One region of the Roseibium sp. ROS1 genome, then DNA from elsewhere that is predicted to be linked to it. Evidence: predicted binding sites of a transcription regulator. Region 1 holds the regulator's gene; the other holds the start of a gene.
What was found. Region 1 encodes LexA, which represses DNA repair genes until DNA is damaged. Its sites were predicted from a motif close to TGTTCNNNNTGTGTTCNG; they were not measured.

Region 1 (7,479 bases):
CACAGGATCATTTTCTGGAGGATGGACCTGAGACACGCAGCGGCACATGCGGTACGGAGCGCACGGGTATAGAGGTTTCGATCCAGGACGAGGATGGCAATCATCTACCCCCCAATGAAACGGGTGAAGTTTGCGTCATCGGTTCGGCAGTCTGTGCTGGCTATCTGGAAGACGAAGACGCCAACCAGAAGTCTTTCCGGAACGGCTGGTTCCGCACCGGAGACATCGGTCACATGGATGTACAGCGCTACCTCTTCCTGACAGGCCGAGCGTCGGACATGTACATTTCTGGTGGCTCCAACGTCTACCCGAAGGAAGTCGAGGAAGTGCTGCTTACACATCCGGATATTTCCGAGGTCGCAATTCTCGGCATTCCGGACAGGCAATGGGGCGAAGTCGGCCTAGCCGTTTGTGTGGCTGCCCCAGACAAGTCACCCGACCCTCAGGAACTCAGCGACTATCTGAACGGCAAGATCGCCCGCTACAAGATGCCTGCACGTTATCTCTTCATTCCCGGAATGCCGACAAGCGCCTATGGCAAGATCACCAAGAAACTGGTGCGGGAGCATTTGACCGAGAAAGGCCTGTTGTGAGACGGCCCGCCCCCAGATCTCTGTCCGACATTCGTCATCCCGGCCCTTCTGCCATCAATCGGCTCCCACATGCCAGATGTCTGGCGAAACCATTGGAAATCTCCCTGGCAGAGCAAACTCCCTTGCTGGAGGCGCTGGGCCGCTTCGCCACGCACCAAGGACTGAGCTCCGCCGTTCTCGATCTTTCCGGGCTCACGCTCGAAGCGTTCGACTTCGTAATGCCTGCCTGTGCAATCGATGACCGACATGCAGCCTGGTACAGCGACACGCACTCTTCGAAAGGCGCAACGCTGGAGTCCGCAGTTGCCATTCTCGGGATACGAGATGGTGAATGGTTCGCTCATGTACACGCTTATTGGCACGAGGAAGAAGTCGAGCACCTTGGCCACTTACTGCCGCATACGCTGAAGGTTGCGCATCAGGGGGCTATCAAAGGGTACGGCCTGCAAGGCGCAGCGTTCGTGGCATCGCTGGATCCGGAAACCGAATTCACGCTGTTTCGTGTGCAACAGGATGACGAACAGTCACGGACAACCGACTACAATGCGCTTATCACCACACTCGCTCCGTTTGCCGACCTGACGGACAGCATCCAAGAACTCGCAAAAGAGCTGAAAGCACCCTCCTTCGAAGTCTATGGACTGGGCAGTCTGGCCGGAGCAGCGTTCCGCGATGCCCAGCCGATGACAGGTCTGATCTCCGAGATACTCCTGTCTGCAAACGCTGGCGCGAAACCGGAGCAAGAGCTTTGCGTCCCAATCCGCGCCGTCGATCTCGAAGGTGGACTGCATCGGGGCATTCTCACCGCTGGTGGCGCGCCGACTTTGATCACCTGTGAACTGCTGATCATGACCGGATCGAAGGACGACCTAAATCCGATATCGGAGACGGATTGAATACGGCAACTTGTTCGAAGCCAAGAACAGTAAGAGAACATTTACCCTTGCAGAACACAATGAGAACAGGTACCATGTTCTTGATTTGTACCAGATGTTTTCTCGGTCAGGGGACGCCTACATGCTGACGCGCAAGCAGTACGAACTGCTCATGTTCATTCACGAAAGACTGAAAGAAACCGGTGTGCCGCCGTCTTTCGACGAAATGAAGGATGCGCTCGACCTGCGCTCCAAGTCCGGCATTCACCGCCTGATCACCGCGCTTGAAGAACGTGGCTTCATCCGGCGCCTGCCAAACCGGGCCAGAGCCATGGAGGTTGTTCGTCTTCCGGACTCCATCGCACCCGGCTTGGGCGCTCCACGACCAAGAGGCAGCTTCTCACCTGAAATCATTGAAGGCTCACTCGGCAAACCGGAGCCGGAAAAAGCTGCACCGGTGCCAGTGTCCAGTGTTACGGAAATTCCCGTCATGGGCCGCATTGCAGCCGGCGTGCCCATCGAGGCCATTCAAACACACAGCCATACCATCACAGTGCCGCAGGACCTGCTTGGTCGCGGGGAACACTACGCGCTGGAGGTTCGTGGTGATTCCATGATTGAGGCGGGCATTCTGGACGGTGATACCGTTCTTATCCGCCGGACCGACAGCGCCGACAGTGGCGACATCGTGGTTGCACTCGTGGACGATGAAGAAGCCACCTTGAAACGGCTGCGCAAGAAAGGCGCTTCCATCGCTCTTGAAGCAGCCAACCCGGCATATGAAACCAGGATCTTCGGTCCCGGCCGCGTTCGTGTTCAGGGCCGCCTCGTTGCCCTGTTTCGTCAGTACTGACCAGTCACTCCTCTGCGCGCGCTTCGGCCACCGAGGCGCGCTCGGCTAGACGCAGGCTGTCTCTTGTTACCGTTCCCTGCTGATGCCAGGGGCGCGGTGGGTCAGGGATGGCAAACTTCAGTTTCCCGATTTTCAGATTTTCGTTTGGCGGATGGCCCGGTCCACTGGCACCGCTCGTAGCATTCGCGGCCTCGCTGAAATCACCGGGCGATAGCCAGATGGAGACGGCACCACGTTCGGTGCGCGTACCGTGATCCAGAACGAGGGCTGCACCGCAGCTCTCCGGAGCGACAAGATCGGTCACGACCAAATCGGCATATCGGCAATCCAGCTGAAACGCTTCAAATGTCTTTGGCTGCGCGATTGCAAGAAACGATTGCCTGCCATCCAACCGTTCTGCGTCCTCTGAATTGACGTAGGCCCTGATGACACAACCGTCCTCATCGCAATTTCTTTGAGGCGATTTCATCTTGCGCGACAAGATCGCATCATTCCTCACTCCTTCCGACTGCAGCCAGAGATCACTTGCAAACGATCTTCCCCTTGCTGCGTAGCGCAAAATTCCCGTTTCATCGCGGGCAGCAATTCGAGAGCCGCTTGCAGCAATCTGGATATCCGGAGGCCGGCTGGTGAGAACAATCAATATTCCTGCGACGAGAGGCACTCCTGCGAGCACACGCTTTCTGCCAGGCACCAACAATCCGGCAAATAATGATGATAGCAACAGCAATGCAGCAGCCCCGTCGAGCCTTCCGGAAGTTCCGCCGCCGGCATCAAGGGCTGCGGTAAAGGAAGCAACCTTCAACAGAAGTGAAACTCCGAAAGACATGACAGCCAGAGGGAGAGCCGCAAGGCCGAAGGGCATCAGAACGAATGCAAATACTCCCATCGGCATCACAACAAGTGAAAACACCGGCATTCCCAGCAAGTTGCCGACAAGGCCATAGGGCGCAATGCGGCTGAAGTGATGAGCTCCTATAATGCCGGTCGCCAGCCCTGCGACCAATGCGGTGACAAACAGCCCTGCAACCCACTTGCCGAGGTAAAGACAAGTCGCCATGCCCCATCCGGACAGTCTTTCACCAGATGACAGGGAACGATCTCGCTGCCGCCACAGGTCATATACGGCGACCAGGCAGATCACGGCAGCGAAGGACATCTGGAAGCCGGGAAAAAACAACCGCTCAGGAGCAATCAGCAAGAGTACGAGGCCAGCCAACGCTACGCTTCGCAGGGTCAGGCCGCGTCGCCCCACCAGAATTCCGACAAAGACAATCGCGATCATCAGGAACGAGCGCTGCGTCGCAACCGCACCACCGGACAGAAGCAGATAGACAACTGCAGCACCAAGGGCTGAAAGCGCGGCCCATTTGTGCACCGGCCACCTGAGCGTCAGGATCGGCACCAAGGAAAAGAGCAGCAAGACCGCCCCATAGGCGCCGCCGGCAAAGAGCGCCATATGCAGTCCGGAAATTGCAAGAATGTGAGCCAGTCCGGCGGCCCGCAAAATCTCTTCCTGCTCGTCGGTTATTCCGCTGCGGTCTCCAACCAGAAGAGCAACGATCAGTGCGGTTTCCGGCCGTTCCGAAAGATTGCCCCTGATACGCTCCGCAAGGTCTATTCGAAGCTTGGCAACGGCAACGGCTGGGCGAAATTCATTTCCAGCCTCCTCAGTCTCGATGACCTCGGGAGACCCGAAACTGAAACCCGTCGCACCTATCTGCTGAAAGAAGGCCCGGAAGGAATAATCGTATCCTCCTGGAAAGACGGGACCTGCAGGGGGAAACAACCGCGCACTGACGCTCACGGTGCGCCCCACTTCAATGTCGCTTCCTGCCGGAACGCGCAAGCGCACCTTGGCGGGAAACTCGCCCTCCTCGACAGGACGCCCATTGACCGAGGATACGGCCAGCACGATCCGGTGACCGGCTGCCGCGCTGTCAATCTCTTCTATGTAGCCAGCAAGATCTGCGTTCATCTGTTCGGCAAGGCGCGGCGCCGAAACATATGCCGTGCGAAGACTGGAAGCTGCCAGTCCGGCAAAGAATGCCAGGAAGAGAACGACGGAAACCGCCACCGTGCCGCGCAGCTTCACACGCCAGAGTACCGCGCTTACCAGCACGACCAGAACTCCCAACAGAACCCAGGAAGGTTCTTCAGGCAACCAAACGTAAACACCAATTCCCGCAGCAAACGCGAAGGCACACCACAACAGCCCTTGCGAATCCCAAAGACGATCTGCTGACGCATTGTGAGCAAAATAAGTGTGACCAGCACCCGCTAGCCTTGAACGCCGTTTCTCACGCACTTCAGGCGTGAGCACGGCAGGTGATAAATCCTCGCGCTCAACATCAAGGGTTGCCGTTTGCGACCGGCCGGCAGAAATATCGAGCGGACCGGACCGTGACGTCACTTCAGCTCCTCATTTTGGTCCAAGAAATGGCCGGAGCCCCTATTTAGCCTCGCCAAAGCCTGTGCTAAGACCGCGCCACCAATTCGGCGCGCTCCGCGCCGTCATACTGACAGAGACTTTCATAAAGCACCATGGCACAGAACATCGTCACGCGCTTCGCCCCGTCCCCGACCGGGTTCCTGCATATCGGCGGCGCCCGCACCGCGCTCTTCAACTGGCTCTTCGCGCGTCATCACGGCGGCAAGATGCTGCTGCGGATCGAAGATACGGACCGGGCTCGCTCCACGCAGGAAGCGGTGGACGCATTGATTGACGGCCTGTCCTGGCTAGGGCTCGACTGGGACGGAGACCCGATCTCCCAGTTTTCCCGTGTTGAGCGCCACAAGGAAGTGGTCGAGGAAATGCTGGCCAACGGCACCGCCTATCGCTGCTACAGCACCCCGGAAGAGCTCGACGCCATGCGCGAGAAAGCCCGCGCCGAGGGCAAGCCGCCTCGCTATGACGGGACATGGCGCGAGCGAGACGCCTCCGAAGCCCCGGCCGGCGTTGACCCAGTCATCCGCATCAAGGCCCCTCAGGAAGGCGAGACGGTGGTCGACGATCTCGTACAGGGTCGCGTCGTGATCCCGAACAAGGACCTTGATGACTTCGTACTGATGCGCTCCGACGGGACGCCGACTTATATGCACGCTGTTGTGGTGGACGATCACGACATGGGCATCACGCACGTCATCCGCGGCGTCGATCACTTGACGAATGCAGCTCGCCAGACGCTCATCTTCAAGGCTCTGGGATGGGATGTGCCGGCAATGGCGCATATTCCGCTCATTCACGGGCCGGACGGCGCAAAACTTTCCAAACGTCACGGTGCGACCGGCGCCGAAGCCTATCGCGAGATGGGCTATCTGCCGCAGGCCATGCGGAATTATCTGGCACGTCTCGGCTGGAGCCATGGTGACGAGGAAATCATTTCGCTCGAAGACATGATCAAGTGGTTCGGTTTCGACGCCGTCGGCCAGTCGGCTGCGCGTTTCGATTTCAAGAAACTTGAGAACCTCAACGGTCATTACATGCGCGCGACCGATGACGGCGAATTGCTGAGCCATTGGAAGGTCTATCTCGCACACGCCGAAGGCGGCGACCGGATTCTCGCCTGGCTTGCCGATGGTGACAACGAGAACACCGCACTTGCAGCACTTCCCGGACTGAAGGAACGGGCCAAGACCCTGGTCGAACTGACGGAAAGCGCCTCCTATCTGTGGCGTCAGCGCCCGCTCGACACCGACGAAAAGGCCCAGAAGATCCTGGACGACGACGCCCGGGCGATCCTGAAGGATCTTCACGAAGTTCTTTCCAGCGCTTCTGACTGGAGCGCGGACCCGCTGGAAACTGCTGTAAAGGCCTACGCGGAAGACAAGGAATTGAAACTGGGCAAGGTGGCTCAGCCGCTACGGGCCGCGCTGACGGGCCGAGGCACGTCACCCGGCATTTATGACGTCCTGATCGCTCTTGGCCGGGAAGAATCCCTTGCCAGAATTCAGGATCAGGCAGCCTGAGACAAAGCACTGCCGGATGCATTTTTAGGCAAAAGCCAAGCTTCCGGCAGTCGCTCTGGTTGGCGAAATCCGTCTTTGACCAAAGCGTTATATCGGCCAGCTTGCGGCAGTGCAGTAAATGGGCTACGCAAGACGCGAAAAAGTCTCCAGTGCTGGTCCGGCAACCGGAAACGGGACCCATCGCCTGAAGGGTCAAACCAGGACAGCACATCCGTTTAACGTAAAGGGGTTTCTGAATGGCCGACAACAACGCCAAGCTCAATGTCGGTGGTAACGACCACGCATTCGACGTTCTTGACGGATCCATCGGACCGTCGGTTGTGAACATCTCGTCCTTGTACAAGGACACCGGCATGTTCACCTACGACCCGGGCTTCACCTCCACCGCCTCCTGCGAGTCCAAGATCACCTATATTGATGGTGACGAAGGCACCCTGCTCTACCGCGGGTACCCGATCGAGCAGCTTGCCGACCACGGCGACTTCCTGGAGTCCTGCTATCTTCTGCTCTACGGCGAACTGCCGACGAAGACCCAGAAGGACGACTTCGTCAATCGTGTGACCTACCACACGATGATCCACGAACAGATGAACCGTTTCTTCTCCGGTTTCCGTCGCGACGCCCACCCGATGGCAGTCATGGTCGGAACGGTTGGGGCGCTGTCCGCCTTCTATCACGACTCGACCGACATCACCGATCCGCACCAGCGCATGGTTGCCTCCCTGCGCATGATCGCGAAGATGCCGACCATCGCTGCAATGGCTTACAAGTACCACGTTGGTCAGCCATTCGTTTATCCGCGCAACGACCTGAGCTATGCGGCAAACTTCCTGCATATGTGCTTTGCGGTCCCTTGCGAGGAATACAAGGTGAACCCGGTTCTGGCCCGCGCCATGGATCGCATCTTCATTCTTCACGCCGACCATGAGCAGAATGCATCGACCTCCACGGTTCGTCTGGCAGGTTCTTCCGGTGCAAATCCGTTTGCCTGTATCGCAGCCGGTATCGCTTGCCTCTGGGGGCCGGCACATGGCGGCGCCAATGAAGCAGCGCTCAACATGCTGTCGGAAATCGGCTCCGTGGACCGCATTCCGGAATATGTCGCTCGTGCCAAGGACAAGAACGACCCATTCCGTCTGATGGGCTTTGGTCACCGCGTCTACAAGAACTACGACCCGCGTGCGCGCAT
Region 2 (7,479 bases), 340 kb from region 1:
TGCACCAGGCCAGGTGTGCAACAGGAGGTCCTGTTTCCTGGCATAGTCGCGGATCGCAAACGGCAACTGGCTGTCCTTGAACTTTCCAAGCGGCGCACCGCTGGCATCAATCAGGGGGCCGTTGTGCTTGACCAACCCTTCCAGAGTTTCCCAGGCGAGGTTCAGACCGTCGAATTCGGCATAGCGCTGCTCCAGATGGGTCACGACCCTCAGTGATTGCGCGTTGTGATCGAACCCGCCGAAGGGTGCCATGCACTCATGCATGACGTCTTCGCCTTCATGCCCAAACGGCGTGTGACCGAGATCATGTGACAAGGCCAGGCATTCCGCCAGATCTTCATCAAGCCGCAAAGCGCGCGCCAGCGAGCGCGCGATTTGCGATACCTCGATGGTGTGGGTCAACCGTGTGCGAAAATGGTCACCTTCGTGATAGACGAAAACCTGCGTCTTGTGCTTGAGCCTGCGAAACGCGGAAGAATGAATAATCCTGTCCCGATCCCGCTGGAAGGGTGTCCGCGTCGGGCTGTCAGGCTCGGGGAAAAGCCTTCCCCGGCTTTCCAGAGGGTTTTCCGCGTAGATTGCGCGGGATTGTCCCCCAAATCCGATATCCGCTTTCATCAGTTTCCAGCCATCCTTCACAGAAGCGGTCCGCGTTTGCTGTTGCTCGGGCCGCGGGCAACACATTGACGCGGGCGGTCGCAAAACATACTTATCTGAACAAATCAGGTTTAACGTTCCCGCACATTGCCGGAACTAAGCGAGTCGGTGAAAGATGACCGAAACACTTGAAATTGGCGTAACAGTCAGCGACCGCGCTGCCAAGCGCATTGCATCGATTTTGTCCAAGGAACCGGGCGGCAGCATGCTGCGTGTCAGCGTGGAAGGTGGCGGCTGTTCCGGACTGCAGTACAAATATGACGTGGTCGACAGCCGCGAAGACGACGACCTGGTGATCGAAAAGCCGGGGGCAACGGTTCTGATCGATTCCATTTCCCTTCAATATATGAGCGGATCGGAAATCGATTTCGTCGATGATCTGATTGGCCAGTCTTTTCAGATCAACAACCCGAATGCGGTCGCCGGTTGTGGCTGCGGAACCAGTTTCACGATCTGACACTGTTGCGATACCGCATTGACGCCGGTTGCCCCGGCAGTTTCGAACAATTGAGGCAACCGCGCTCATGAAAATTGCGACCTGGAACATAAACGGCGTCAAGGCACGTATCGACACTGTCCTTGAGTGGCTCAAGGAAGCGTCTCCGGATGTCGCCTGCCTTCAGGAAATCAAGTCCGTCGACGAGAACTTTCCCCGTCAACCGTTTGAAGACCTCGGTTACGTGGTCGAAACGCACGGCCAAAAGGGTTTCAACGGCGTGGCGCTTCTGTCCAAGACGCCGCTGACTGATATTCAGCGCGGCTTGCCGGGAAACGATGCGGACGAACAGGCCCGTTATATTGAAGGCAGTCTGTCGACGGAAAGCGGCCAGGTTCGAATCGGCTGCCTCTATCTTCCCAACGGCAATCCGCTGGGAACAGAAAAGTTTCCGTACAAGCTCGAGTGGATGGACCGCTTGATTGCGCATGCTCAAATGCGTCTTTCAGAGGAAACGCCATTCCTGCTGCTGGGAGACTACAATGTGATCCCCGATCCCGTGGATGCCAAGAACCCGCAGAACTGGCTGGAAGACGCTCTCTTTCAGCCTGAGAGCCGGCAACGCTTCCGTGCCCTCACCCACCTCGGCTTGACCGAAGCAGTCCGGTCCTGCAGCGAAGCGCCGGAAACCTTCACGTTCTGGGACTATCAGGCAGGTGCCTGGCAAAAGAACAATGGCATTCGGATCGATCATATTCTGATGTCGCCGCAGGCGACAGACCGGTTCTCAGGCTGCGGTATAGACAAGCACGTGCGCGGTTGGGAAAAGCCGTCGGATCATGTACCCGTCTGGGTAAAGCTGGCCGCTTGAGACTGAAACTGCCTCCAAAAATCCGACTCCATCGCTGATGCAGACGTGAAGCGCGGTGCGTGCCCGGAAACCGGGCTTGCAGTCGGCTGACGTCATGGTAAGCTTTTTCCATCATGGGATGACGCTCAGCCGACCAACATCCGCGACGGCGACATGCGGAACAGACACACCGGTAACGACTTCGATTGCCGGGCGTTCGGTTTTTACGGTCACCGCCTTGTTGTTTTCCGGACTGATTTTGGGTCTGGTTCTTGGGACAGGCAGCACAGCTCGGGCGCAGGACGTCTCGTGTACCTGCCGATACAAGGGCGTGAAATACGGCGTAGGTGAATCTATCTGCCTGAAGAGCCCATCCGGGCTGCGAATGGCGACATGTGAAATGGTGCTGAACAACACGTCCTGGCAGATCAGCAACGCGCCTTGCCCACTGACCCAAATTCAAAGCCCTGCGATCGATAAATTCACGACCAGTCGTCCGACGACACCAACTCATCCGTCAGGTTGAAGACCCACTCGCAAGATAAAGCTGATTTTCTGCAGCCTTGGCACGCTCCTGCTTCGAACCCGAGCAGAGCTGGCACGGCTTGTGCGAAAGCCATCGAAGACGCACGATCACACCCACATAGTGCTCAGATCGGGCTCTCGAGCTTGAGGTTATTGTGCGGGCAACTGCTGTGCTGTGAGCACGTCCGGGCGATTTTGCTTCAACCATCCGTCAGCCATTGATCTGGCCATCTGCCTGACAGGCTCGGGCGAAACCGCGAAATACTGCTCGTGCATGGAATGGATCCAGCTGGCATCCGTTCCCTTGGCCTGTTCCCGGGCAACGGTCATCCACATCAGGCCGCGAGCTTTTTTCTTGTCCGACGTACCGAGTGCATAGAGCGTTTCACCAAGGCGTGCCTGGGCGCCCACATGACCCTTGAGCGCGGCAAGATTGTACCAACGAACAGCCATGCGGCTGTTGTTTTCCTGGTACATGCGGCCAAGTTCATACTGGGCATCGGCATCGCCGAAATAGGACGCGGCATGCGTGAAGATCTGACGGGCACGTGATTCATTCTTGGGCACAGCGCCGTCGATGCCGTTCAGATAGTAGGAACCGAGCGCAACGAAGGCGCTTGAGACGAAGGGAGCATCCGGTGCATCGGGACGATCTTCACCGTGCTCACGAACGATCTGGCTGTAATATTCGAAGGCTTTGAGGTCGTCTTCCTTGACGCCGTCGCCGGAGGCATACATTTCACCCAGCTTCCAGGCGGCCATGGGCTGACCGTTTTCGGCGGCATACTGCAGCGAACCAAGCGCAGCGGCCTTGTCGCCGGAATAATATTGGCGGGCACCGGCCCGCAGTGCTTCAGACGGGGACAGATCGTTCGGACCGATCGCCCGTGCAGGCGCCGGCTGACCGTCAAAGGCGGCCACAGGCCCTGTCAGGCCGATCAGGATCAACGCACCGAGCACGGTTCCGGCTCTTCCCATGCGTTGAAGCTTTGTGCTGTTCTTAGGCATCCCAGTCACACTATTATCCGTCGGCAACGAAACAGATCCCCGACGGACTTTCTTGTTTTTTGTCCGCGCCAAGCGCATTTTCTGTCTCTTCGGCCCCAAAGCATATGCCAGCAGGACCCACTGTTTCGGAGTGGCCTAAATTGGCCGATCATTTCGTCTTAAGTTGGGCCATACGACGCCGAAATAAGACCATTTCCTGACACTTTTGTCCGGACTGTGAACCACTTCAGGTGTTGAACCCGATCTGGTCGTCCCAGACATTAGCGTAACGGGTGACGGGCAAACATGGCCGAACAGGGGCAACGGTGGCAAACCGGGGCCCTGCAAATGACTCTGTCAGTAACTGTTGCGGAATTGGCACATATTGTGACCGCCCCTCTCCCATTCAAGACCCTTATTTCAACACAGGCGGGTTGATGATGTGTTTCCAGGTCGGATTTTTGGGCCCCTGGCTGTTGAAAACGGGGGCTTTTGGCCAATTACCTTTGCCGTTCTATCTTTGTCCTTCAAACTGAGACATGATTCGGTGTAGGTAACAGCGCTGAGTTTGTAGAAACTGTGACCCAAGACCCATCAGGCGATACGGAATGAGCGCAAAAGACGATCTGTTTGCAGGCAACGCGGCGGTCTCTGCCCCAATGACACAAGATGAGCCCGCCCCAGCTCCGCAAAAGCCGCGTCCCGTTGCGCCTGTCGCGGTCAGCGACGATTATTCAGCGGCCGACATCGAGGTTCTCGAAGGGCTCGAGCCGGTTCGGCGCCGGCCAGGCATGTATATCGGCGGCACTGACGAAAAGGCGTTGCATCACCTCTTTGCCGAAGTGATCGACAACTCCATGGATGAAGCGGTTGCCGGCCATGCGACGTGGATCGACGTTTCGCTTTCCGGTGATGGCTATCTGACGATCACAGACAACGGCCGCGGCATTCCTGTCGACCCTCACCCGAAGTTCAAGGACAAGTCCGCACTCGAAGTGATCATGACGACGCTGCATGCGGGCGGCAAGTTCGACAGCAAGGTCTATGAGACCTCTGGCGGTCTGCACGGTGTCGGCATTTCCGTGGTCAATGCGCTGTCAGAGGAACTGATTGTAGAGGTCGCACGCAGCCGCAAGCTCTATCGCCAGATTTTCCGCCGCGGTCACGCCCAGGGACCTCTCGAGCTGGTTGGCGACACCCAGAACAGACGCGGGACCCAGGTCAGCTTCAAACCAGACGATCAAATCTTCGGCAAAGGCGCCAAATTTGTCCCGGCGCGCCTTTTGAAGATGGCACGGTCCAAGGCCTATCTCTTTGGCGGTGTCGAGATCCGCTGGCACTGCGCACCTGAATTACTGTCTGAAAAGGACGAGACACCGGCCGAGGCCGTGTTTCACTTCCCCGGCGGTCTTCGCGACTTTCTCAACGAGAGACTGACCAAGGAACGCCGTGTCGTCGACGACGTGTTCTTCGGCCGCACCGACAACGCCGGCAAACACGGATCCGTGGAATGGGCAGTGAGCTGGTTTGCCGGCGATGGCTTTGTCAGTTCCTACTGCAACACCGTGCCGACACCGGAAGGCGGAACTCACGAAGCGGGTTTTCGATATGCCCTGCTGCGCGGCCTCAAGGCATATGGCGAACTGACAAACAACAAGAAGGCATCCATCATCACCGGCGATGATGTGATGACATCAGCCGGCGGAATGCTGTCCGTCTTCATCCGTGAGCCCGAATTCGTCGGCCAGACCAAAGACAAACTGGCGACCAACGAAGCCACGCGCATTGCGGAGACGGCTGTCCGAGATGCATTTGACCATTGGCTGACGGCCTCCCCCAACCAGGCAAACAAGCTTCTGGAGTGGGTGATCGATCGCGCGGATGAGCGCTTGCGCCGTCGCCAGGAAAAAGACGTCGCCCGCAAGACAGCCGTGCGCAAGCTGCGCCTTCCGGGCAAACTTGCCGACTGCTCGGCAAACCAGTCCGATGGCACCGAACTCTTCATCGTGGAGGGTGACTCGGCAGGTGGCTCGGCCAAACAGGCGCGCAACCGTTCCAACCAGGCCGTCTTGCCGTTGCGCGGCAAGATCCTGAACGTCGCAAACGCCGGCCGCGACAAACTCGTTGCCAACCAGCAGCTCGCCGATCTCATCCAGGCCCTTGGCTGCGGCACGCGCTCCCAATACCGGGAAAGTGACCTGCGGTACGAGAAGATCGTCATCATGACGGATGCAGACGTCGACGGCGCCCACATTGCATCACTTTTGATTACTTTCTTTTACCGCGAAATGCCGGAGCTAATCCGTGGCGGCCATCTCTTCCTGGCCGTGCCACCACTCTATCGTCTCAGCCAGGGGGGGAAGACCCTCTATGCACGCGACGATGCCCATAAAGACGAATTGATGGACACCGTCTTCAAGGGTAAATCCAAGGTGGAAATCGGCCGTTTCAAGGGTTTGGGTGAAATGTTGCCGGCTCAGTTGAAGGAAACGACGATGGATCCGTCCAAGCGGACCATGCTGAAGGTCGTTGTAGAAGAAGAAGCTGTAACAGACACCAACGACACCGTTGAACGGCTGATGGGCAACAAGCCGGAAGCGCGCTTCCGGTTCATTCAGGACAACGCTGAATTCGCTGAGGATCTTGATATTTAGCCGCAACAGCAGGTATTTTGATCTATATCTTTTTTTGAAGAGGTTGGGCGGGCGTATATTTTTGCCCGTACTGCCTATTTGACCGGTCGGAAACGTAGCATGTTAAACCGGATGTATTCGATACTGGACAGACGGCTTCGCCCCTTGCGAAATCATGTCTTCCTGGCTTTTCCCAAGCACAAGATCGCCTTTGCCCGTATCGCAGAACCTGCTTTTCAACTTCTGCGCCCGGTTCTTCATTGCCTTGCCGGTACCGACAAGCTCAAGGCCCTTTCCGGTTTTGATCTTCGGACCGCCGCCACGGAACGGCTGCTCTTCCACGGGAATGTGGAGTTACTGACAGCACGCGAACTCAAGCGGCGGCATCCCGAAATGAAAGTCGCGGCCTGGGTCCAGGATCCGATGCATCGGTTGGCCTACTGTTATGAGAAAGTCATCCTGAGTGCCGATCCGCTTCCGGCCTATTATGAAGAGCGCCAGTTCAATCAGGACATGACACCTCAGGAGTTCGTGTCACACGTTGCATCGATCTCGGACCTGGAAGCAGACAATCTGTTTCGCAGCCAGACAGCTGCCCTCACCTACAAAGGTATGTTGACGGCCGATCTGATCTTGCAGCTTGAAGATTTCGACCAGTCATTCGCAACTTTTCTTTCGGAAAGCTCTCTCAGGTTCCGCACGAAATCTCCTGTCGCGTATCACGTGGACAATTTTGTCGGCAGGGACACGTTGCTTTCCTTTACCGAAGACAGCCTGGTTCAGCAGCTGCGGCGGCGCTACAAGTCAGACTACGACCTGTTCTACAAACCGGCGGCTCTTTCTGCCTGACGCTGCGCAATTTTACGTAACGAATACCGGCTGAAGCGATACTTTCGGAAACACATACCTTCGTTTGCGCCTGCATTTTGGGCAACGCATACTGATTTTCCAGCCGATTTCATGAACCAACTTGGCTGCACTATTAACTGAGATGGCAAATCGTACTCAGAATTACTCGATTTTCTTGAGATTTTACCTCTCAAGCGCATTGACACCTGAGCGCATGAATGTAGGGTGTGCGCACATTGGCACCGGCGGTTCCCACGGCGCCGCCGATCAACAATCACAACATTCGGGCAAAGCGCTCCATGGCATTTAATACTCTCGGTCTTAGCGAGAAGGTCCTCGCTGCAGTTGAAGCAGCAGGTTATAAGGAACCCACGGCGATCCAGTCGGGAGCCATTCCGCAGGTGCTTGAGCGCCGCGACATCCTTGGCATTGCCCAGACCGGAACCGGCAAGACCGCAAGTTTCACACTGCCCATGCTGACGCTGCTCGAAAAAGGCCGCGCTCGTGCGCGGATGCCGCGTACGCTCATCCTGGAACCGACG

Region 2: a site for LexA is predicted at 3,966-3,983, ahead of parE (DNA topoisomerase IV subunit B). Genes of this name have one in related genera too.

The regions. Positions count from the first base shown of each region.
Region 1 covers NZ_BAAGIG010000002.1:1,497,870-1,505,348, forward strand. The annotation lists gene ACYQ6M_RS14930 (acyl-CoA synthetase) at 1-593, shown strand, start outside; gene ACYQ6M_RS14935 (hypothetical protein) at 686-1,489, shown strand; gene lexA (transcriptional repressor LexA) at 1,611-2,321, shown strand; gene ACYQ6M_RS14945 (ComEC/Rec2 family competence protein) at 2,326-4,734, opposite strand; gene gltX (glutamate--tRNA ligase) at 4,866-6,290, shown strand; gene gltA (citrate synthase) at 6,527-7,479, shown strand, end outside.
Region 2 covers NZ_BAAGIG010000002.1:1,153,277-1,160,755, reverse strand. The annotation lists gene ACYQ6M_RS13425 (deoxyguanosinetriphosphate triphosphohydrolase) at 1-618, opposite strand, end outside; gene erpA (iron-sulfur cluster insertion protein ErpA) at 773-1,114, shown strand; gene xth (exodeoxyribonuclease III) at 1,182-1,964, shown strand; gene ACYQ6M_RS13410 (tetratricopeptide repeat protein) at 2,619-3,476, opposite strand; gene parE (DNA topoisomerase IV subunit B) at 4,064-6,109, shown strand; gene ACYQ6M_RS13400 (sulfotransferase family 2 domain-containing protein) at 6,209-6,937, shown strand; gene ACYQ6M_RS13395 (DEAD/DEAH box helicase) at 7,237-7,479, shown strand, end outside.